One region of the Anaerosalibacter massiliensis genome, then DNA from elsewhere that is predicted to be linked to it. Evidence: a T-box and tRNA genes for the amino acid it is inferred to sense, from the RefSeq annotation. Region 1 holds a T-box; the other regions hold tRNA genes.
The links. A T-box is a leader RNA that pairs with one kind of tRNA and senses whether it is charged. The one in region 1 lies ahead of leuS (leucine--tRNA ligase), so its partner is inferred to be a tRNA-Leu.
Positions count from the first base shown of each region.

Region 2: it has a tRNA-Leu gene. The T-box ahead of leuS (leucine--tRNA ligase) is inferred to sense a tRNA for this amino acid. The anticodon was not compared.
Region 3: it has a tRNA-Leu gene. The T-box ahead of leuS (leucine--tRNA ligase) is inferred to sense a tRNA for this amino acid. The anticodon was not compared.

Region 1 is NZ_JANJZL010000001.1:311,623-320,291, forward strand. It holds gene NSA23_RS01880 (hypothetical protein) at 27-1,319, shown strand; gene NSA23_RS01885 (putative Se/S carrier-like protein) at 1,312-1,593, opposite strand; gene NSA23_RS01890 (DUF4489 domain-containing protein) at 1,701-2,270, opposite strand; gene NSA23_RS01895 (L-threonine 3-dehydrogenase) at 2,506-3,462, opposite strand; gene NSA23_RS01900 (DegV family protein) at 3,547-4,374, opposite strand; gene leuS (leucine--tRNA ligase) at 4,430-6,838, opposite strand; T-box leader at 6,889-7,100, opposite strand; gene asnS (asparagine--tRNA ligase) at 7,249-8,640, opposite strand.
Region 2 is NZ_JANJZL010000002.1:204,765-213,433, forward strand. It holds gene clpP (ATP-dependent Clp endopeptidase proteolytic subunit ClpP) at 1-316, opposite strand, end outside; gene tig (trigger factor) at 339-1,628, opposite strand; tRNA gene NSA23_RS04000 (tRNA-Leu) at 1,809-1,892, opposite strand; gene NSA23_RS04005 (MATE family efflux transporter) at 1,968-3,314, opposite strand; gene NSA23_RS04010 (hypothetical protein) at 3,426-3,650, opposite strand; gene NSA23_RS04015 (ABC transporter ATP-binding protein) at 3,625-4,596, opposite strand; gene NSA23_RS04020 (ABC transporter ATP-binding protein) at 4,596-5,573, opposite strand; gene opp4C (oligopeptide ABC transporter permease) at 5,589-6,521, opposite strand; gene NSA23_RS04030 (ABC transporter permease) at 6,539-7,501, opposite strand; gene NSA23_RS04035 (peptide-binding protein) at 7,628-8,669, opposite strand, start outside.
Region 3 is NZ_JANJZL010000010.1:91,694-100,362, reverse strand. It holds gene polA (DNA polymerase I) at 1-1,285, shown strand, start outside; gene coaE (dephospho-CoA kinase) at 1,272-1,889, shown strand; gene NSA23_RS12990 (lytic transglycosylase domain-containing protein) at 1,906-2,562, shown strand; tRNA gene NSA23_RS12985 (tRNA-Leu) at 2,783-2,869, shown strand; gene dinB (DNA polymerase IV) at 2,940-3,998, shown strand; gene rsxC (electron transport complex subunit RsxC) at 4,349-5,677, shown strand; gene NSA23_RS12970 (RnfABCDGE type electron transport complex subunit D) at 5,701-6,672, shown strand; gene NSA23_RS12965 (RnfABCDGE type electron transport complex subunit G) at 6,673-7,254, shown strand; gene rsxE (electron transport complex subunit RsxE) at 7,282-7,917, shown strand; gene rsxA (electron transport complex subunit RsxA) at 7,936-8,508, shown strand; gene rnfB (RnfABCDGE type electron transport complex subunit B) at 8,520-8,669, shown strand, end outside.

The DNA.
Region 1 (8,669 bases):
TTTTATATAAAAAAGGAGGGAATAAATTGAACATTAAAATAAAAGAAAGTGAACTTATTAAAAATTCAAAAGGAGAATATTTCAATTTTTACATCGATGAAAAAAACAATTTGCTTTTTAATAAATTTGATAATAAAAATAATAATATTATTTCTCTTTCTGAAATAGAGCATAATATATTAGATTTTTCAGTAATTATTGATGAAAAAGATAAGATACAATTAATTTATTTAATTGAAAATGGTAATTTGATACACTGTACTTATACTCAAAAAAAGTGGATTAAGCAATCAATTTTTAGGTTAAATACTAAATCAAATATTTATAAACATATAACCTTATTTATGTCAAATAATTCTGTAAATATTTTTTATGCTTGTGCTAATCTAGTAAATATTAATTTATGGAGCATAGAACAAATAACTAAAAATTCTTCAAATTGGACAAAAAAAACTGTAACAAGTATATTTTCCAAGAAAATACTTGCTCCCTTTTACATTGATTCAGATAATTTAGGCAATATACATCTTGTTTTTAGAACTAATGAACGTAACTCAACACATATTTACTATACCTTTTATAATGTTTTTATAAAAAAATGGTCTCAAATTATTGAAAAAATCTCTCTTACTAAGACAAATAACAAATTTCCATATTTATTTATAGATTCTAAAAACAATATTCATATTCTTTGGTCTAGTTTAGAAGACAAAGATTATATTCTTAGATACAAAAAATTATCTCCTGGAGGACAAAGTAAATTTAAATGGAAAAAAATAAATTTACCTGTTATTAATAACTGTACATATACACCTATAATGTCAGAAATAAATGAAACTTTAAAAATAACATATCTGAAAGATGATGAAATAGGATGTTTAAATTCAATGGACTATGGCGAAACTTGGATCCTTATAGATAAAATAAAACTAAATAGCCCTTCTATATGGTTCTTAAAATACTCATCTAATTCTAAAAAAAAATATCTTAATAACAAAACTAATAATTTTTATGCCCAAATTAGTGATAAAATGTATCTATTTTTTAATGAAAAAGATCAAAAAAAAATCAACTTTGATAAAGAAGAAATAATAAACTTAAATAATAAGGATATACAAATTGAAGAAAAAGATGAATTAATTTCTATTCACAACTCTGACTTTATGGAGCTCAAGAAAAATATACTAGAAATAAAAGAAACAATAGAACAAATAATTGCTCACTCAAATATTATAGAAGAAGAATTAAAACTAATGAAAGAAAAACTGATGAGTACTGAGGACCAAAAGCATAAAAAAGGTTTTTTCAAGTTTAAATAAAATATTTTATCTTTTTAATGGTTTTTTCACCATTTATTCTTTCAATTTTATATACATCTTTAATTTCCATGTTTAATTTATTTGTTTCTTTCATAATAATTTGTAAATCTTCTATTTTTTTAAATTTAATCGCATAATCACATCCTCTCCTTATTTCATAAGGAGTAGATATAATATCAAATTTTGTGTAGCCTAGGTTTTCTAATATATATATAATCTGTATTACATAATTTTTTGAACTCAATAAACATATATAATAATTTTTCTCTCTCAATTTTTAAATCACCTCTAATTATATTTATTCTAAATATAATTATTATAAACTCCTTTCTAGTAGCATATACTACTAGAAAGGAGCTTTAATGATAAACTAATATTGTATTAACATTGTTCAGTTACTAATGTGGATATAACTCCTTTACTTATATTAAATGAACCTGTTATAGCTGCAGTAGATGTTCCTTCAACTGTTATTCTATAAGTGCAACATTCTCCAGGACAAAAATCTTCATCACATATACTAAAACTAACTGGACTAGATGCAACAATTGCTGCTGTAACTGGAATAGTATTTGGTATAACAATTGTATCTATTTCTACCTCTGGTCCATTATCACATCTTCTGTATACTCTAAAAGTCAATGTGAAGTTGGTAGCAGCAGTCAAATTAAGGTTTGCTATAGCTGAAAAGTCTATTTTCAATTTTGGTTTATCATAACATCTCAAGTCTACTGAAACATTTCCTAGTGTAGTTTGTACTGGTGGTGTAGTAGCTAAATTAATAAAAGGTATATTTACAGCACCACATATTTCTTTGCACTTTAAACCTAGATTTTTTGGTTCACAATCTTTTTTTGGTGGTTTATGGCAACTGGATTTATGATGATTTTCATGAGAATGTTCATGTTTGTGACAACATTTATTTGGATTATAATAATAAACTTTCGTCATAATCTAAATCTCCTTTCTTCAAATTTATTATTTAAATATTTTTTACCTTGTAATAAAATATTTCTTTCTTTAATACTAATATATTATAAAAGTTATCTTTGTGTGATTATATTAATTAATTTATATGTAATAATATAATTACATTTCTTCTCTTTTTATTTTTAAAAAATATATATCTAAATAAACAAAGGGACCATTCTCTATTAGAAAGATCCCTTTTAATTTACGCATATTCCTACTTATTTAATTTTAATTTTAGTTTCTCCAACATATCTTCAGTCATTTTAGCTAAATCATATTTAGGATTCCAACCCCATTCTTCTCTTGCTGCAGTATCATCAAGAGAATTTGGCCAAGATTCTGCTATTGCCTGTCTTACTGGATCTACATCATAATCCATCTCAAATTCAGGTATATGTTTTTTAATCTCAGCAGCTATATCTTCTGGTTCAAAACTCATAGCTGTAATATTGAAAGCATTTCTATGAATAAGTTTATCTGGATCTGCTTGCATAAGCTGAATTATAGCGTCAATAGCATCTGGCATATACATCATATCCATATAAGTACCTTCTTTAATAAAAGATGTATACCTTCCATGTTTTAATGCATCATAATATATATGCACTGCGTAATCTGTTGTTCCACCACCTGGTAATGTCTTATGGGATATAAGTCCTGGAAAACGTACTCCTCTAGTATCTACACCAAATTTTTTAAAGTAGTAATCACATAGAATTTCTCCCGCAACTTTTGTTACACCATACATAGTTTCTGGTCTTTGTATAGTATCTTGAGGTGTCTTATCCTGAGGTGTAGATGGTCCAAAAGCTGCAATAGAACTTGGGGTAAATACTAAGCAATTTTCTTCTCTTCCTATTTCTAAAATATTATACAGACCATTCATATTAATATTCCATGCTTGATTAGGCCTTTCTTCCCCTACAGCTGATAGTATTGCTGCTAAATGAATAATGGTGTCAACTTTATGTTTCTTTACTACATTGGCTAACTTTTCGCCTTCCAACACATCTACTACTTCAAAAGGACCTGATTCAATTACCTCCTCTTGTCCTTCCTTTTTTCTCCTACTACTAGCTATAACATTGTTGTCACCATACATCTTTCTCAATTCCATAGTAAGTTCAGATCCTATTTGACCAAGAGCTCCTGTAACTAAAATCTTTTTCATTAAACAGCACCTCCAAAAAATAGATTTTTTATACTTATTTCCCATCTCATTATAACATACTTTTTGAAAATTGAAATATATTTATCAATAACTATAACAGACTCCTATAGTCTCTGGTCCTAAATGAGCACCTACTACTGGTCCTATTTCATCTATAGTCACTACCGCTTTAGGAAAAATCTCTATTAATTTACTCTTTAAACTTAAAGCTTCATCATAGTTTAATATGTGACAAATGCTAATTTGATTTATATTAGAAGGAATTAATCCAAGCATCTTCTTTACAGCTCTATTTTTTCCTCTAGTTTTCTCTAACAATTCCAACTCACCATTTTGAAGTGCTATAATCGGTTTAATATTCAAAACTGAACCTATGACAGTGCTAACAGCACTCAATCTTCCTCCTCTTTTCAAATATTCCAATGTTCCTACTGTAAAATAAATAGCCATACCTTTTTCCATTTCAGCTACACGATTTATTATTTCATCTCTACTCTTACCATCCTCAATCATATCTACAGCTTCTTCGACTAATAATTTTAGATTAGAAGCTGCCTGCCTAGAATCCACTACTGTTATTCTACTTTCTTCTGACATAGTTCTAGCTAACATAGCATTGTTATAAGTGCCACTTAATTTAGAAGATAAAGTTAAAACTATTATTTCATCATATTTATTAAGAGCTTCTTCATATTCTTTAAGGAAATCTCCTGTAGAAGGTTGAGATGTTATTGGAAAATCCTTAGATTCACTTAATCTTTTGAAAAACTCATCAAATTCTCCAGGAAATCCTTCTTTATAAGTTTCATTTTCAAAAGTATAACTTAATGGTATAACAGAAATATCTCTTTCCAATGCATACTCTTTGCTTAAATAACTAGTACTATCTGTAATTATCTTAATTTTTTTCATATTTTTGCCTCCTATAGGTAATTTAAAAGGGAGGAAAACCTCCCTTTTTGACCAATTATTTAACTACTATATTATATATTTTACCCGGTATATATATTTCCTTAACAATTTCTTTATCTTCAATAAATTTCTTAACACCTTCATTTTGTACTACTTTATCTCTTATACTTTCTTTAGATTCATCTATAGCTATTTTCTCCCTACCTCTAACCTTCCCATTCACCTGAATGGCAATTTCTACTACATCCTCTACTAACTTATTTTTATCCCATTTTGGCCAAATAGATTCGTGTAATGTATCACCTAGTCCTGATTTTTCCCAAACTTCTTCAGTAATATGAGGTGCTACAGGATTTAGAAGTATTAGGTAAGTCCTAAGCTCTTCTTTATTTATTTTTCCTATATCATTAAATTCATTTAACAGAGACATTAATGCTGCAATAGCTGTATTAAACTTCAATGTTTCATAATCCTCTGTTACTTTTTTTATAGTTTTATGAATACTTGCCTCTAGCTTATCTGAATAACTATTTCCATCTACAACTATATCTTGAAGCCTCCATACTCTTTCTAAAAATCTTCTACAACCCTTAACTCCATTTTCAGACCAAGGAACACTTTTTTCAAAATCTCCTATGAACATTTCATAAGTTCTTAATGTATCCGCTCCATATTCATTCACTATGTCATCTGGATTAACTACATTTCCTCTGGATTTTGACATTTTTTCATTATTGCCTCCCAAGATCATTCCATGGGCAGTTCTTTTATTGTATGGCTCTTTAGAAGATACTACTCCTATATCATATAAAAATTTATGCCAAAATCTTGAATACAATAAATGAAGGGTTGTATGCTCCATTCCTCCATTATACCAGTCTACTGGAAGCCAATAATCTATTTCTTCCTTACTTGCTATTTCTTTGTCATTATATGGATCTATATATCTTAAGAAATACCAAGAAGAACCAGCCCATTGTGGCATAGTATCTGTTTCTCTTGTAGCGTTCCCTCCACATTTAGGACAACTTACATTCACCCATTCTTCCATATTTGCAAGAGGTGATTCTCCATTATGGGTAGGCTCGTAATTCTCCACTTCAGGTAACATAACTGGAAGTTCCTCCTCTGGAACTGGAACCCATCCACATTTTTCACAGTGCACAAGAGGTATAGGTTCTCCCCAATATCTTTGACGTGAAAATACCCAATCTCTCAATTTATAATTAACTTTTCTTTTACCTAAGCCTTTTTCCTCTAACCAATTGCTCATTTTCCCTATAGCATCCTTCACTTCTAATCCATTTATAAAATCAGAGTTAACTAATATTCCTGTTTCTGTATCTGTATAGGCTTCTTTTTTAACATCTCCGCCTTTAACTACCTCTACAATTGGAAGTTCAAACTTTTTAGCAAATTCCCAGTCTCTACTATCATGGGCAGGTACAGACATTATAGCACCAGTTCCATAACCCATAAGTACATAATCAGATATCCAAATAGATATTTCTTTGTTATTTACTGGATTTATTGCCTTCAAACCTTTAATCTCTACCCCTGTTTTCTCTTTATTTAATTCAGTTCTTTCAAAATCTGATTTCTTAGTAGCCATTTCTTGATATTCTCTTACTTCATCCATATTTTCTATAATATCATTATACTTTTCTATTAATGGATGTTCAGCAGCAATAACCATATATGTTGCACCAAATAATGTATCAGGCCTAGTAGTAAATACTTTTAAGGAATCTTCTTTTCCTGCAATTTGAAAATCTACTTCCATTCCTTCAGATCTACCTATCCAATTTATTTGCTGAGTTTTAATTCTATCTATATAATCTACAGTATCTAAATCATTAATCAATCTATCTGCATATTCAGTAATCTTTAGCATCCATTGGTTTTTTACTTTTCTAACAACCTCTCCACCACATCTTTCACAGCTTCCATTTACTACTTCTTCATTTGCTAAACCCACTTTACAGGATGTACACCAATTTATAGGCATTTCCTTTTTGTATGCAAGACCTTTTTTAAACATTTGCAAAAATATCCATTGAGTCCATTTATAATATGCTGGATCTGTAGTATTTATCTCTTTTGACCAATCAAATGAAAATCCTATGGATTTAAGTTGTTTTTTAAATTTAGCCACATTGTTTTCTGTAACTACTTTTGGATGTATTTTATGCTGTATAGCAAAATTTTCCGTTGGAAGTCCAAAAGCATCCCATCCCATTGGATACAATACATTATATCCTTGAAACCTTCTTTTTCTAGAAACTACATCTAAAGCTGTATAAGGTCTAGGATGACCTACATGTAACCCTTGCCCTGAAGGATAAGGAAACTCTATAAGTGCATAGAATTTTGGTTTTGTCTTATCATCACTAGTTTTAAATATTTCTTTTTCATCCCATATATCTTGCCACTTCTTTTCAATTGTTTTCGGATTATATTCCATTCTTTATTACCTCCTTGCTATTTTATAAAAACAAAAAAGCCCTTATCTCTATTAGAGACGAAAGGCTTCATTCCGCGGTACCACACTAATTGATAGAAAAAATCTATCCACTCTAAGAATAACGGCTCTTCTGCCGGTTAAAGCTAATAGTTTTCACTTTAACAACTCAAGGACGAGTTCAGAATTATTTCTACTGTCTTCCACCAAGTGACAGCTCTCTATAAGAAATAAAAAACCTACTACTTCCTTTCACAGCTACATATATAATTTATTTTGAAAAATAATATGTTTTAGAGTCTATTATAGCAAAGATATATGAATAAATCAAGGTCTTTAATTGGGAATTTAAAATAAAAAATTTCAGAAAAACCTATTATAGATTTTCCTGAAATTTTAGTCCTCATTTCAAATTAAAATTCTGCTAAACCTACTGTTCTTGGAAAAGGTATTACATCCCTAATATTCTTCATACCAGTCATGTACATAATAGCTCTTTCGAATCCAAGACCAAAGCCTGCGTGTTTTGTTCCACCATATTTTCGAAGTTCTAGATACCACCAGTATTCTTCTTTATTCATTCCTAACTCTTCCATTCTCTTTTCTAAAATATCCAATCTTTCCTCTCTTTGACTACCGCCAACTATTTCACCAACTCCAGGTACTAATAAATCCATAGCTGCTACAGTCTTACCGTCATCATTTAACCTCATATAAAATGCTTTTATATCCTTTGGATAATCCATTACAAATACTGGTTTTCTAAATACCTTTTCTGTTATATATCTTTCATGTTCAGTTTGCAAATCTATTCCCCATTTAACTGGATATTGGAATTTTTCTTTGGATTTTTCTAATATATCTATTGCCTCTGTATAGGTTATACGTTCAAATTCAGAATTAACTACATTTTCAAGCCTATCAAAAAGTCCCTTATCAACAAAGGAGTTGAAAAATTTCATTTCTTCCTTAGCATTTTCCATTACATAATTAATTATATATTTCATCATATCTTCTGCCAAATCCATATTGTCATTTAAATCAGCAAAAGCAATTTCTGGCTCTATCATCCAAAATTCTGCTGCATGACGAGCAGTGTTTGAATTTTCTGCTCTAAAAGTTGGTCCAAAAGTATAGACATTTCTAAAAGCTAATGCATAAGCCTCTGCTTCTAATTGTCCACTAACAGTTAAATTTGTATCTTTTCCAAAAAAATCTTCAGAGAAATCTACTTTACCATCATCGTCTAATGGTATATTTTTTAAATCTAGGTTAGTAACCCTAAACATTTCTCCTGCACCTTCAGCATCACTTCCAGTAATTATTGGAGTGTGAACATATACAAAATTTCTTTCTTGAAAAAATTTATGAACTGCATAAGCTGCTAAAGATCTAACTCTAAATACTGCAGAAAAAGCATTACTTCTAGGTCTTAAGTGAGCTATAGTTCTTAAATACTCAAAAGAATGTCTTTTCTTTTGTAAAGGATAATCTCTTTCTGAATCACCTATAATAGAAACATTAGTTGCCTTAATTTCAAATGGCTGTTTCGCCTGTGGTGTAGGATCTAATTTACCCTGTACTACTATTGAAGAACTAATAGGGAACTTAGATATTTCCTTAAAATTTTCAAGATTTTCATCAAAAACAACTTGAATATTTTTAAAGAAAGTACCATCATTTACTTCTATAAATCCAAATTTTTTAGAAGATCTTAATGTCCTTATCCATCCTTCTATTTGAATTTCATTATTTAAATATTTTTCTGAATCCTTAAAAATTTCTTTTACAGTTGCTTTTTCCATTCTCATTCTCCTTTCAAAATGAAATAAAA
Region 2 (8,669 bases), on a different contig from region 1:
CAGCAAGTAAAAATGCCCCCATGCTAGCAGCCATTCCTACACATATTGTTGAAACATCAGGTTTTATATACTGCATTGTATCATATATAGCAAATCCTGAGGTTATTGAGCCTCCAGGACTATTTATATAAAGTTGAATATCTTTATCTGGATCTTCTCCTTCTAAAAATAAAAGTTGTGCAACTATTAAATTTGCTGTCACACTATTAACTTCTTCACCAAGAAATATAATTCTTTCTTTTAATAATCTTGAGTAGATATCGTAAGATCTCTCTCCTCTATTGGTTTGCTCTACTACTACTGGTACTAAAGCCATTCCATATCCCTCCTAAATCTCTTTAACTAAACTTGGCATTTGCCATTAAAAATTCAATAGTCTTATCTCTAATTATACCCGTCTTAATGTATTCTAAATCTCCCTTTTTCATGTCTTCTTTGAATTTTTCTACATCTTCACTTTGATATTGTTCAGCCATTTTTTCTAGTTCTTTATCTACATCTTCATCAGATGCTTCTATTTTTTCAATCTTTGATATTTCTTCTAATACTAATTCAGTTCTAACTCTCTTTTCTGCTTCTGGTTTCATTTGTTCCTTAAAACCTTCTAAATCAGTATTTGTTAATTCAAAATATTGTTCCATTGAAAGACCCTGCATTCTTAAACTATAGTCAAATTGACCCATTTCATTTTCAATTTGATTTTCTATCATTACTTCTGGAAGATCTATTTCTGCTTCTTCTAATATCTTATCAATTAATTTTACTTCTTGTTCAACTTTTTCCTTATTTTTCATTTCTTTTTCAAGCTTTTCTTTTATACTATTTTTAAATTCATCTAGTGTGTCAAATTCACTAACATCTTTCGCAAATTCATCATCTAGTTCTGGCAACTCTTTTTCTTTTATATCATTAATAGTTACTTTAAATATTGCTTCTTTTCCTTTTAAACTTTCTTCAAAGTAGTCTTCAGGAAAATTAACTTTTACTTCTACTTCTTCCTCTTTTTTCTTTCCTATAAGTTGTTCTTCAAATCCAGGTATAAATTTTTCTGAACCAATTTCTAATTGTTGATCTTCTGCAGTACCACCTTCAAACTGCTCTCCATCTACATATCCTTCAAAATTAATATTTAAGATATCTCCATCTTTTACTTCTCTATCAGAAACATCTATAAGTCTTGCATTCTTTTCTTGAATGTTGTTTAATTCCTTTTCTACATCTTCATCTGTAACATTATACTCTACTTTTTCAACTTCTATACTCTTATATTCTCCTAATTTCACTTCAGGCTTGATAGTTACTTCAATTTTAAATACTACTGGTTTTCCTTTTTCAAGTTCTTCAATATCCACTACTGGTTGTTCAACAGGTTCTAACTCCAATTCTTCAATAGCATTTTCATAAGCTTCTGGTAAAATGCCATTTAATGCTTCTTCATAAAAAATGCCTTCTCCATAATTCATTTCTATTATTTTTCTTGGAGCTTTTCCCTTTCTAAATCCTGGAATGTTAAATCTACTTCTGTTTCTTAAGTAAGTTTTTTGAATTGCCTCTTCAAATTTATCTTCACCTATCTCTACTGTAAAGGTAACTTTATTGTTTTCTTTTTTTTCTAAAACAGAGTTCATCGTTTTTTTGCCTCCTTAAATTTCTTTTTTTATTTATTTTCATAATTCTTAAATTACTGGGGTATATCATCAAAATTATACCATAAAAAATATGTATATCCAACATTTCTATTGTCTCTTGTAAACATATATTTATTGATAAAATATTAAAAAAACCAATGGCATAACCACTGGTTTAATTGGTGCGGGAAAGAGGACTTGAACCCCCACGTCAATGACACTAGATCCTAAGTCTAGCGCGTCTGCCAATTCCGCCATTCCCGCGTATAAGTGTTTTTTAAACTCACCATATTATTATACCATGTTATAGCCTATTGTCAATATTTTTTTATTATTTTTTTAATCAATTAAAATATTCTTCCAAGCCCCCTTCTTATACTTAATAGTCATTAAAGTAGCCTCTACTAAATATTGAATATTAGTAGCTACCCAAATATAAATAATGGGTAATTTAAATACAAATACTATTAGAAAAATTAAAGGCAATCTGACTAAAAAATTAGTTACTAAAGATATTCTAAAAGGTCCTTTTGTATCTCCAGCACCTTTTAATGCTCCAGACAATGTCATGCCTATTGCAGTTGGAATTTGTTCAAAAGCTCCAATTCTTAGACATTTTGAAGCTAAAAATACTGTTTCTTTATCAGAACTGAACAACCTCATTATAGGATAAGGAATTGCAAAAAACAATATACCTACTATTCCCATAAGCAATATAGCATAATATATAGAAGCATTTACACTTTTTTCTGCCTTTTCTACATCTTTAGAACCTAAGTTTTGTCCCACTAGTGTAGTAGCAGCTATAGCAAATCCATATCCTGGCATAAAAGATATAGACTCAGCAGCTACAGTAATAGAATTGCTAGCATAAGATAGCGTACCAAGTTGAGCAATCCAAAAAGAAGATACTAATCTACTTCCTTCATTCATAAAAACCTCTAGTATAGCTGGAAAACTTAAATTAACTAGACTATTAAGTATTTCTCTATTGAACTTAAATAATCCTTTAACCTTTACTCGAATATAATTATTAGTTTTAAATAGATAATAAAATGTAATAATTGCTCCTACTATCTGCCCAAAGGCTGTAGCTATTGCAGCTCCCTTTGTTTCCATCCTTGGAAAACCAAATTTTCCAAATATAAGCACATAGTCTCCTACTATATTGAAAATATTTGCCATGCCCGCTGAAATCATAGGGACATAAGTATTTCCTGCACCTCTTAAAATAGAATTTCCTATCATTGTTGGTATAAGAAAAAATGCACCAATAAATACTATTCTTAAATATTCTGTTCCTAGTTTCATTACCTTTGGGTCATCAACTAAACCATGAAATATGTTATCTGAAAGAATAATACCTATACTTCCAACTACCAGACTGATTATAATACCTAGACTAAGTGCTTGAACTGCTATATTTTCTGCTCTTTCACTATTCATAGCTCCAATATTTCTAGAAACCATAGCTGTTGTTCCTACACCCAATGCTCCTAATATATTGCTGACAGTAAACATTATTTGTGCCCCTAAGGTAACTGAAGATATTGCTTCGGGAGTAAGCCTTCCAACCATACCTGTATCAAAAGTCCATACTAATGTATGAAGTAACATTTCAAATATTGCCGGCAATGCTAGTGAAAATATTTCTTTATTCATTTTTTTGTCCTGGAAAACAGCCATTAACCCACCTCACTTACTAAACTAATCTAGAGTATTATATCAAATTAAAAAAAGAGCTGCAATAGCCTTTGCAACTCTTTATTGTGAAAGTATATTTGTTCAATACTAAATTTATCTCAAAAAGAATCTTGTAAATAAAAATGTGACTAATGCAAATAGTCCTATTCCTACAAACAATATAGGAAGTAATATTTGAAATGCCGCAATAATCATAGCTAAAATATCCTTATTAGTAAATTTTAAAGGATCTTCTTTGTTCTTTTTTTCTATAGACTTTTTTAGCCTTTTTTCTCTTTCTTCAACAGACTTCTTATTTCGCAAAGTGGCACGCCACAAAATGCTCTCCTCCTAAGTCTCTAAATTCTGGCACTTGTTCCTTACATATATCTTTAGCATATCTACAACGAGTATGGAACTTGCAACCAGATGGTGGATTTGCAGGACTTGGAATATCTCCTTTTAATAAAATCCTATTTATCTTTTTAGTTGGATCTGGTATAGGAATAGCTGAAAGAAGTGCTTGTGTATAGGGATGTTTAGGATTATCAAATAGTGCGTTTTTTTCAGACAATTCTACTAAATTCCCTAGATACATAACACCTATTCTATGGCTTATATATTTAACTACTCCTAAATCGTGGGAAATAAATAAATAAGATATTCCCCGTTCTTTTTGCAAATCTGTCAATAAATTTATAACCTGTGATTGTATAGACACATCTAGAGCAGATACGGGCTCGTCAGCAACTATAAAAGATGGATTTAAAGCAAGAGCTCTAGCAATACCTATACGTTGACGTTGTCCTCCTGAAAACTCATGAGGATATCTATTCATATGGTATTTTGCTAAACCACATCTAGTTATAACTTCTGTTATATATTCGTCTAACTCTTTTCCTTTCTTGTAAAGTTTATGTTCTATTAAAGCTTCACCTACTATCTGGGATACTGTCATTCTTGGGTTCAAAGAGCTATATGGATCTTGGAAAACTATTTGCATTTCTCTTCTTAGCTTTAGCATTTCATCCTTTGGAGCATTTAATACATCCTTATCTTTATATTTTACACTACCCTCTGTAGGATCTAAAAGTTTTAATATAGTTCTACCAGTTGTAGACTTTCCACAGCCAGATTCGCCAACAAGACCCAATGTCTCTCCTGCCTTTAGCTTGAAAGATATTCCATCTACCGCCTTTACATCTCCAACCTTTCTTCTAAAAGCTCCCTTATATATAGGAAAGTGCTTTTTTAAGTTTTTGACCTCTAATATTGCTTCACTCATTATCTACCCACCTCCTCTGCTCTAAAACAGCTAACCTTATGTCCTGATGCTATCTCCCTTAGTTCAGGTTGTCCATTCCTACATTCATCTGTAGCAAATTTACACCTTGGATGGAAATAACAGCCTTTTGGAAGGTATAGAGGATTTGGAACTGCTCCTTTAATACTTTCCAATCTCTTTCCTTCTCCAATTAATGAAGGTATAGAATTCATAAGTCCTATTGTATAAGGATGTCTTGGGTTTTTAAACAATTCTTCTACTGGTGCATCTTCTACCACTTTTCCTGAATACATAACTATTACATGATCAGACATTTCTGCAACAACTCCAAGATCGTGAGTTATAAGCATAATAGATGTATTCAATTTATTTTTCAATTCATTCATAAGCTCTAATATTTGGGCTTGAATAGTAACATCTAAAGCTGTTGTAGGTTCGTCAGCTATTAAAAGTTTAGGCTGACAAGATAGCGCCATAGCTATCATAACTCTCTGTCTCATACCTCCAGATAATTGATGTGGATATTCATCTACTATTTTATCTGCCCTAGGTATACCAACAAGCTTTATCATTTGAATAGCCTTTTTCCTAGCTTCTTCTTCACTTAATTTTTGATGAAGAATCAATGCCTCCATTATTTGATCTCCTACAGTAAATACAGGGTTTAATGAAGTCATAGGTTCTTGGAAAATCATAGAAATGTCATTTCCGCGAATATGCCTTATCTCTTCATCTGAAACTTTAGTCAAATCTTTTCCATTGAAAAATATTTCGCCATTTACAATTTTTCCAGGAGGGTCAGGTATAAGGCGTAGTATAGACATAGCTGTTATACTCTTGCCACAACCGGATTCTCCCACAATACCTATAGTCTTTCCAGACTCTACCGAAAAGTTAACACCATCTACAGCTTTAACAATTCCATCATCAGTATAAAAATACGTCTTTAAATCTTTTACTTCTAACAGCTTATCCATATTTCTATCCTCCTATCATTTAGACTTAGGGTCTATAGCATCACGCAATCCATCACCAAGTAAATTTATACTCATTACCGCTAAAAATATACATACTCCTGGTGGCAACCATAGCCACATACGATTTCTAAGTATATAAACCTCTCTAGCATTTTGTATTAAATTACCCCAAGTCGGAGTTGGTGGAGTAACACCAAGACCAAGGAAAGATAGTCCTGATTCACTCATTATAGCTCCTGCCATTCCTAATGTAGCACTTACTATAATATATCCTACTGTATTAGGAATTAAATGTCTTAATATAATCTTACTATCTCTTATACCTAATGCTCTAGCTGCTTGCACAAATTCCTGTTCCCTTAGTGAAAGAATTTGTCCTCTTACCATTCTAGCCAAACCTGGCCAACTTAAAAATCCAATAATCATCATTACAATGTACATTCTCCGTTGAGGCTCTACCTTAGTACCTATAACGGCAGAAATAGTAATAGCTAATGGCAGAAATGGAAAAGACATGACTATTTCTGAAAATCTCATAAGAATATTATCTACCCAACCACCGTAGTATCCTGCCAATCCGCCTATTAAAGCACCTATAATAATCTCTATAATAACGGCAAAAAGTCCTACCTTCATAGAAACTCTTCCACCATATAATATTCTAGTTAAATAATCTCTTCCAACTTCATCAGTTCCTAGCCAATGCTCTTTTGAAGGTGGTTCATTAATTTTAGAATAATCCATTTCATATGGATCATAAGGTGTTAAAATTGGAGCAAGTAATGCAGATAAAATCATAATTATTAATATAATAAGCCCTACTATTGAAACTTTATTTTTCTTAAACTTTCTAACAAACATCTTCCAAGGTGATAATATTTCCTGTTCAGCTTCATTATTATTCATATTAACTGGCTTTTTTTCAATTTCTAAATTCTTCTCAGTCACTTGTTCTCCTCCTTCCATTAATCTACTTTAATCCTTGGATCTACTAATGCATATCCTATATCAGCAAGTAAATTTCCAAGTAGGGTAAGCAATGCAAAGAACATATTGAGTGCCATCATCATATTATAATCTCTTGCAGTAATAGATTCCATCATTACATTTCCAATGCCAGGCCATACAAATACAGTTTCTAATATAACTGCTCCTGAGAAAAGGGATGGAATAGTAAAACCTATAATAGTAACTATTGGAATCAATGCATTTCTAAAAGCATGTCTATATATAACTACCTTTTCTCTTAATCCTTTAGATCTTGCTGTTCTAATATAATCTTGATTTATAACTTCAAGCATACTAGTTCTTGTGTATCTTACTAAACTAGCCATACTACCGATAGTCAACACTATAGCTGGCAAAAACATATGATGTAAAATATCTTTAGCCCTAGCAAAACCTACTGCATTTTTCCCTGGAGTTATCATACCATTTATAGGAAACCAATTTAATTTAACCGCAAAAAAGTATATTAATAACAGTCCAAAAAAGAAACTAGGCATAGATATTCCTATAATAGAAAAAATAGTCCAAAAATTATCTGTTTTAGAATATTGCTTTACAGCACAGATAACCCCTATAGGAATTGAAATCAAAAAAGCTATTATATAAACTACTACATTTAAAAGAAAAGTATTCCATATAAATCCTGGTACAACATCCTTAACAGGTTGTCTATAAGTAATAGATTCTCCAAAATCTCCTCTTATTGATTTACTAAGCCATCTCCAGTATTGTACTGGGACTGGGTCATTAAGTCCTAATTTTTCTCGTTCAGCATTTCTTTGTTCTACTGTAGATTTTGGATCAAGCCTAGTACTTAATGGATCCCCAGGTGCCATTTTGATAATTCCAAATATTAGTATAGATATAATTAGTAACACCGGTATCAAGTTTAGTATTCTTCTTATTATATACTTAAACATGATTTCCCTCCTTTAATGTTTTAAAGCTATTCTTTATACAATATAAACCCGGTAACTCCTTAACCGGGTTTATATTGTTTTAAATTGGATTATTTATTTAGATTTTTTAAAATTTCACCCTATAAATTATTGTAATTCTACATTCAATATTATATCTCTATATACAAAATCTTGGAATGGAGAAGTTTCGAAATTCTTAACACGTTTATTAACTACATCCCAACGATATGATTGAGTTAAGAACATATATGGAAGTTCCTCATTCATAAGTTGACCCCATTCTTTATATATTTCAGCACGTTTATCTTGATCAAATTCTTGTCTTCCTTTTTCTAATAACTCATCATTCTTGTCATTTTTAAACCCTACAGAATTATATCCACCTGGTTGATCTTGACTGCTATGGAAAATCTCATATGAATCTGGGTTCACAGACAAACTCCATGCCATATTAAATAAATCAAAATCTCTCTCTTTATTTACTTTTTCAGTCAATGCAGGGAATTCCATTATATCTGCTTCTACTTTTACTCCTATTTTTTTCCAATCTTCTTTTAACATTGGAATCATAGTCTCTACATATTTACTATCTGTATGAGTTGACCATACAAAATCTAATTTTTTTCCATCTTTTTCTCTTATTCCATCTTTTCCAACTTTCCAACCAGCTTCATCTAGAAGTTTGCTAGCCTTGTCTGGATCATATTTATATTCATTTATATCATCTGTATATGCCCAAGACACTTTAGCTAAAGGTACATTAGATGTTTGTGCATATCCCTGATAATATACTTCTACAAATTTATCACGGTTAAATCCATAAGTTAATGCTTGTCGAACTTTTTTATCTGCAAGTCTTGGATCTCTTAAATTAAAGCCCATATATCCATAACCATTATCATCATATTCAACTATATCAATAAAATCCATACCATCTATTATTTCTTTATTTTCACCTTTTGATGCAACTGCAAGTTGTATATCAGTTGTTCCTTTTTCAAGTTCAGAAAATTGAGTCTCTGGATTAGTAAATTTAAGTATTAATTTTTCAAATTTTGCTGCTCCTAGAAAATAATCTTTGTTAGTATTAAACTCTACATATTGTTTAGGTTCATATTTTTCTAAAATAAATGGTCCTGAACCTACTGGTTTATTCATCTTAGCCTTT
Region 3 (8,669 bases), on a different contig from region 1:
ACTTTTGGATTTAACATTTATGTTAGAGGATAAAATAAAAGGTATGATTAAAAGTCAAGGTATGGAGAAACTTTATTATGAAATAGAATTACCTTTGATAGAAGTTTTGGCAAGTATGGAATATTTAGGATTTAAAATAGACATAGATGTACTAGAAGAATTGGGAGGGGAATTTGATACTGAGATAAATAATCTCACTAATGAGATATATGATTTGGCAGGAAGAGAATTCAATGTTAATTCACCTAAACAATTAGGAGAAATACTTTTTGATGACTTAGATTTGCCAGTTATTAAAAAAACTAAAACAGGATATTCTACAAATGCAGAAGTTTTAGATAAATTAAAAGATAAGCATCCTATTATAGAAAAAATATTAAAGTATAGACAAATTGTAAAGCTTAAATCCACCTATATTGATGGACTCATGACTCTAGTAGATAATGAGACAAATAGAATACATTCAAGTTTTAATCAAACTGTAACACATACTGGCAGAATAAGTAGTACTGAACCAAATCTTCAAAATATACCTGTAAAAACTGAAGAGGGAAGAAAGATAAGAAAGGCATTTGTTCCTGAAGATGATAATTATACTTTAATAGATGGAGACTATTCTCAAATTGAACTAAGAGTTCTAGCCCATATTTCTGATGATCCTAAATTAAAAGATGCCTTTTATCATAATGAAGATATCCATACTAAAACCGCAAGTGAAGTATTTGAGGTAGCTAAAGAAGAAGTAACTCCTATTATGAGGAGTAGGGCAAAAGCAGTAAATTTTGGAATAGTATATGGAATTAGTGATTATGGTTTATCTAGGGATCTAGGTATAACTAGGAAAGAGGCTAAGAAATATATAGATAATTATTTAAAGAATTATAAAAATGTAAAAATATATATGGATGAAATAGTAGAACTAGGTAAAGAGAATGGCTATATAGAAACTATATTAAATAGAAGACGATACCTTCCAGAGTTAAAATCAAAAAATTATGCAGTAAGGTCTTTTGGGGAAAGAATAGCTATGAATACTCCTATTCAAGGTAGTGCTGCAGATATTATAAAGATTGCCATGGTTAGAGTTTATAATGAGCTTAAAAAACGTAATATGAAATCTAAGCTTATACTTCAAGTACACGATGAGCTAATAGTAGAGACCTATAAAGATGAAAAAGAAGAAGTAAAAAGGATATTGAAAGAGGTAATGGAAAGCTCTGCAGAGTTGAGTATACCATTGAAAGTAGATATACAAGTGGGGGAAAGCTGGTATGATGCAAAATAGTTGTAAAATCATAGGGCTAACTGGTGGTATTGCTACAGGTAAGAGTACAGTAACAAACTTTTTGGTTGAAAATGGTTTCAAAGTAATAGATGCAGATAAAATAGCGAGAGAGGTGGTTGAAGTAAATTGTCCCGCCTATAAGAATATTGTAGAAGAATTTGGAACAAAAGTATTAAATGAAGATTTTACTATTGATAGAAAAAAGCTAGGAGATATTATTTTCAATGACAAAGAAAAAAGAGAGAAACTAAATTCTATTGTTCATCCAAGAGTTTTTTATGAGATGAAAAATCGAATATCAAGTTATTGTGCAGATGAACAAGTTGTTTTTTTAGACATTCCTCTTTTAATTGAAGGATTAAATTTATTTAAAAAAAATGATATAAATATAGATGAAATATGGTTAGTTTATACAGATGAAGAAATACAAATAAAAAGGCTTATGCAAAGGGATAAGCTTAGCTATGAAGATGCTAAAAAGAGAATAGATTCTCAGTTGCCTATGGGAACTAAAATGAAATATGCAACTAGAATTATAAACAATAATAAAGATATAAAAGAACTAAAAAACACATTAGAAAATATGATAATTAGATTTAAATGAATTCGGAGGGATAATTTTGGTAAATATATTTGGTAGGATCATTAAAAAAGTTCTTTTGCTCCTTTTAATTGGAATAATTCTTTTTATAGGATTTAAATTAGTAATGAAAATGATGTATCCCATAGACTATAAAAATCATATATATTTATATTCTAAAAAGTATAATACCGATCCCTATTTAATAGCAGCTATAATTAATGTAGAGAGCAATTTTGATAAGGATGCCTGTTCTAAAAAGGAAGCTAGAGGTCTTATGCAAATAGCTCCTACTACAGGGAAATGGGCAGCTGAGAAATTAAATTTGAAAAATTTCACTTTAGACTCCCTTTATGAACCAGAGACTAATATAATGATTGGTTCTTGGTATTTAAATGTACTAAATGAAGAATTTGATGGTAATTTACCAATTATTTTAGCTGCATATAATGGAGGAAGTGGAAATGTAAATAAGTGGCTCTTAGATAGCAGATATAGTGATGATGGAAAAAGCTTAAAACATATTCCTTTTAAGGAGACTAGGGATTATGTAGATAAAGTTCTAGAGAACTATGAGAAATATAAAAAAATATATAGAGGAACTTTTGAAGAAGATAAATATTTAAAAGATGGATTCTTAGATAAAAATATTAATAGATTTAAGAGAACAATAAAAGAATATCTAAAGAATGCATAAAAATACATTGATGAATGGTATATAGAGGAAGAAAAGGTCTAAATAGTAGTTGATATATTTAAATAAATATGTATAATATAATATAGAAAACATATCATAAATGCAGGAGTGGTGGAATTGGCATACACGCTATCTTGTGATGATGATACTTTATGGATAAAAACATTTATTAAATTAGTAAATAACGTAATAATCATAAAATAATGTGCTTATTACCCTTGCAGAGGTGGTGGAACAGGCAGACACGTACGTTTGAGGGGCGTATGCTTATCCAAGCATGAGGGTTCGAATCCCTTCCTCTGCACCAAAATCATATACAATGTATATGATTTTTATTTTTTAAATGGAATATATTTTATTTACTAAGGTGTGAGCTTATGATTGTCAGTAGAAGTGTCATACATGTAGATATGGATGCTTTCTATGCATCTGTAGAAGAAAAATACAATCCTAGCCTTAAGGGAAAACCTATAATAGTAGGAGGAAGTGTTAAAAATAGAGGGGTAGTTACTACAGCTTCTTATGAAGCAAGAAAATATGGGGTTCATTCTGCTATGTCTGTATTTAAGGCAAAAAAATTATGCCCGAAAGGTATATTTCTCCCAGTAAATATGGCACGCTACAAAGAAGTTTCTAAAGAGGTCCATAATATATTTAAAAGATATAGCAAATTAATAGAGCCTATATCTATAGATGAGGCATTTATAGATACAACTGGAAGAGATCCCTTATTTATTGCTAAAAAAATAAAAGAAGATATAAAAAGAGAATTAAATCTTACTGCATCTATAGGAATATCTACAAATAAATTTTTAGCTAAGTTAGCTTCTGATATTGAAAAACCAAATGGATTGACTATTATAAGGGAAGAGGAAGCCATAGAATTTTTAAAACCTCTCCCAATAAGAAAGCTATGGGGAGTAGGGCCAAAGACTGAAAGACAATTACATAAGATTGGAATATATACTATAGGTGATTTGCAAGATTATGATATAAAAGTATTGGTAGATAGATTTGGTAAAAAGGGAAGGGAAATGTCTTACTTTTCTAAGGGAATAGATAATAGGCCAGTAGAAATAGATATAACTACTCAATCCATTGGAGAAGAAGAAACTTTTAGAGAAGATATATCTAGCGTAGAAATACTTATTCAAAAGTTGCAAGAGTATTCTTTGAATCTTTCACATAAGTTAGAAGCTAAAGGGTACATAGCTAGGACTATAACTGTAAAAATAAAGTATGAAGATTTTTCAGTAGAAACAAGAAGTAGCACATTATATATACCAACAAATGATTATTTAACTATTTATAGTACTAGTATCAATATATTAAATAATAAATTTAATTCATGTAAAAAAGTTAGATTATTAGGTCTAGCAGTATCTAATTTTATTTATCCTAATGACCCTGTACAATTGAGTTTCCCCACTAAATAAAAGTTATAGTATTTTAGTCTCATTTCAAATATAATCTAAATATTATCTAAGAAAAGTTTATATCTTAATAGACTTTTTTTAGTGTGATGTGTATAATAGTAGTGGATTTATCCATAATAAAAAATTCAGTTTGCAATTATGTGTTATTTTATGAACAAAGAACGACTTTTTAAGACATTTTATATGACAATTCATATACAACCTATAAGATAAATGTTATAATAATATTAATAAATTGTATTATGAAGTCAATTAAATATTTAGGACCCATATTAATTGGGTCTATTTATTTGACAAATAAGCAGGCTAAAAAATAAGTTTTAAACAATAAAGATAAAGAGGTGGAAAAGATGAATCTAGAGAATTTGACCTTTAAGGGAGGAGTTCATGTTCCTCATCACAAAGAATTGACAGAAAGAATTCCTATTAAAAGAGCAAAAGAGCCTGAAATCGCAATTATACCTTTACAACAACATATAGGTGCACCTTGTAAACCTTTAGTAAAGGTTGGTGAAACTGTAAAAGTAGGGCAAAAAATTGGACAGGCAGAAGCTTTTGTATCTGCACCGGTACATTCAAGTGTATCAGGAGTTGTTAAAAAAATAAGTCCAATGGCATCACCTACAGGAATGACTGTAGACTGTATTCATATTGAATCAGATGGGAAGAATGAATTGCATGAAAGTGTAAAACCTAACAAAGATTTAGAATCATTGAGCCAAAAAGAAGTTCTAGAAATCATAAAAGAAGCAGGTATTACTGGAATGGGAGGAGCTGGTTTTCCAACTCATGTTAAGCTTTCACCACCACCAGAGAAAAAAATAGATACAATAATACTCAATGGGGCAGAATGTGAACCTTATTTAACTGCAGATCATAGGCTTATGGTAGAAGAACCAGAAAAAGTAGTTCTAGGTCTTAAAGTTATAATGAAGGCTGTAGGAGTAGATAGAGGATTCATTGCAGTAGAAAACAATAAACCTGATGCGATTAAAGCATTAAAAGAAGTTGTAAAAAAAGAAGCTAATATAGAATTAGTTTCATTGAAAGCTAAATTTCCTCAAGGAGATGAAAAACGTATAATAAATGCAGTAACGGGAAGAGAAGTTCCTTCAGGTGGACTTCCAATGGATGTAGGAGTAGTTGTTGACAATGTAGGTACTGCTACTGCTATTGGGCAGGCGGTAGAGAAGGGAAAACCTTTATTTGAAAGGATAGTTACTGTTACTGGTAAAGGAGTTAAAGAACCTCAAAATTTAGTTGTGAAAATAGGTACTCCTTTTAAAGATGTCATAGAACAATGTGGAGGATTCAATGGCAAACCAGGAAAGATCATTATGGGTGGTCCTATGATGGGACTTGCTCAATATAGTATAGATGTTCCAGTGATTAAAGGTACTTCAGGAATTTTAGTTTTATCTGAAGAAGAGGCAAGACCAGAACCAGTACAACCTTGTATTAAATGTGGAAAATGTTTAGAAGTATGTCCAGTAAATCTTCAACCATTATATTTAAGTAAATTTGCATTAAATAGAAAATATGATAGAGCAGAAGAGTTTCACATTTTAGACTGTATTGAATGTGGTTCTTGTTCATTTATATGTCCTTCTAAAAGACCATTAGTAGAGTCTATTAGAGTTGCAAAAAGGGAAGTTATTGCAAAGAAGAAAAAAGCCTAGTAAAAGATAGGAGGAATTAGAAAATGGATAATATTTTGATTGGGTCTTCTTCTCCTCATATAAGGTCAGAAGAGACTGTCAAAAGAATAATGTTAGATGTAATTATTGCTTTAACACCTGCAATGATTGGTAGTATATATTTTTTTGGATTTAATGCCTTTAAACTTATTTTGATTTCAGTTATATCATCAGTAGTATTTGAAGCTTTAATTCAAAAGGCATTTAAAAAGGAAGTTACTGTATATGATCTTAGTGCAGTAGTTACAGGAATTTTATTAGCTTTTAATTTACCAGCAACTGCACCTTGGTGGTTACCAGTAATAGGTTCTGCTTTTGCTATTATAGTAGTAAAGCAGTTCTTTGGTGGCTTAGGTCAAAACTTTATGAATCCAGCACTAGCTGCAAGGGCTATGCTTTTATCTTCATGGCCAACACTTATGTCAGCTTTTGTGGCACCAGGAGCAGTAGATGGACAATCTTCAGCTACTCCATTATCCATAATGAAATATGGGGCTTCAGATGCAGCAGCATCAGCAACTGTAGCAGAAGCAGGGGATGCATTGCCTGCTCTTAAGGAAATGTTTTTGGGAAATATTGGTGGTGCTATAGGAGAAACATCTGCATTATTACTATTAATTGGTGCTGTGTATTTATTGATTAGAGGGGTTATAAACTGGAGAATACCTTTCACTTATATAGGAACAACAGTTATTGTATTATTACTTTTAGGTACTGAAATGGAACAAATACCATATCATATATTTGCAGGAGGACTTATATTAGGAGCATTCTATATGGCAACAGATTATGCTTCATCGCCAGTAACACCATTAGGGCAGATAATATTTGGTATAGGAGCAGGACTTTTAACGGCAATCATCAGAGTAAAAGGTGGATATCCAGAAGGAGTATCTTATTCTATATTACTTATGAATGTAGCTACACCACTTATTGAAAGATTTACTAGTCCTAAAGTATTTGGGGAGGTGAAGTAGATGAATGAAACATTGAAATTAGGATTGATTTTACTTTTAATTACTGCAGTATCTGCATTTATTTTAGCTGCTTCAAACAATGCAACATCAGCTAAGATTGAGGAGGCTGATAAAATAGCTAATGATGAAGCTAGAAAAGAAACTTTACCTGATGCTAAGGATTTTGAACCAATAGATAAAGAAAAACTAGATAGTATACAAAGCTCTAATGAAGGAGTTTTAGAAATTTTTGAAGGAAAAGATGAAAGTGGAGAAATAGTAGGCTATACTTTAAAAAATTTAGTAGGCGGATTTGGTGGAGATATTCAAGTTATGACAGGTATATCTGTTGAGGGAAAAATAACTGGAATGAAAATATTATCTCATTCAGAGACTCCAGGACTTGGAGCTAAGGCTGAAGAACCAGAATTTCAAGAGAGATTTAAAGGCATACCTACAGAAAATGATCTAGTAATAGTAAAGGAATCTCCATCTAATAACAATGAAGTTGAGGCTATAACTAGTGCAACAATTACTTCAAATGCTGTTGCAGATGGAGTTAATTTAGCAAGAGAAATTTACAATTCACAGCTTTCTAAATAATATTCTATTCTTTTGGAGGTGTAAAAATTGAAGTTGTCTGAAACCTTTAATAATGGTTTAATTAAAGAAAATCCAATATTTGTACAGTTAGTAGGAATGTGTTCTACTTTAGCTGTTACCACTTCTGCAAAGAATGGTTTAGCTATGGGATTAGCTGTAACAGGAGTATTGGTAGGTTCAAATTTAGTTATATCACTTATTAGAAATGTAATACCAGATAAAATTCGTATTCCATCCTTTATAGTTGTAATTGCAACATTTGTAACTATGATTGAAATGTTTATGAAGGCCTATGCTCCAGCATTATATAGTGCTCTAGGATTATTTATTCCATTAATTGTTGTTAACTGTATTATATTTGCAAGAGCAGAATCATTTGCCTCTAAAAACAAACCTATACCTGCAATAGTTGATGGTTTAGGAATGGGATTAGGATATACTGTTGCTTTAATTATTTTAGCTAGTATTAGAGAACTATTAGGTGCTGGTACATTATTTGAACATCAAATAATGGGAGCAGGATATCAACCAGTCTTAATTGCTATAATGCCGCCTGGAGCATTTATTATATTAGGAATTCTTATAGGTATTTTTAATAAAGTTAGAATGAATAATGAAGAGAAAAAAGCTGCACAAGAAGAAAAAGCTACTGTCGAAGCGTAATGTAAGGGAGGGAATCAAATGTCACTATTTACCATATTGATTAGCACTATATTTGTTAATAATTATGTTTTTGCTAGATTTTTAGGAATATGTCCTTTTCTAGGAGTTTCTAAAAAAACTGATACAGCTTTTGGTATGGGAGTTGCAGTAACTTTTGTTATTACTTTATCGTCTATCATCACTTATTTTATTCAAAAAGGAATTTTAGACACATTAAAATTAGGATATCTTCAAACAATCGTATTTATTTTAGTTATTGCTACATTAGTTCAATTTGTTGAAATGGTTATGAAAAAGACAAGTCCTACTCTTTATAATGCATTAGGAGTATATTTGCCACTTATAACTACAAATTGTGTTGTACTTGGTGTTGCAATACTCAATATTCAGGAAGAATATACATTGATTCAAACAATCGTAAATTCTATTGGAGCTTCTATAGGTTTTACATTGGCATTGGTATTGATGGCAGGAGTGAGAGAACAATTAGATTTGGCAGATGTTCCAGAAGCATTAGATGGTTTTCCAATTGCATTAATTGCTTCAGGTCTTATGTCAATAGCTTTCTTAGGATTTAATGGACTTGTATAGGAGGTATAAAAATGAGTACAATAATATATCCATTATTAGTTTTAGGTGGTTTAGGATTATTATTTGGTATAGCATTATCCCTTGCATCTAAAGCCTTTGCAGTAGAAGTAGATCCAAAAGTAGAAAAAATAATAAAAGTATTACCAGGAGCAAATTGTGGA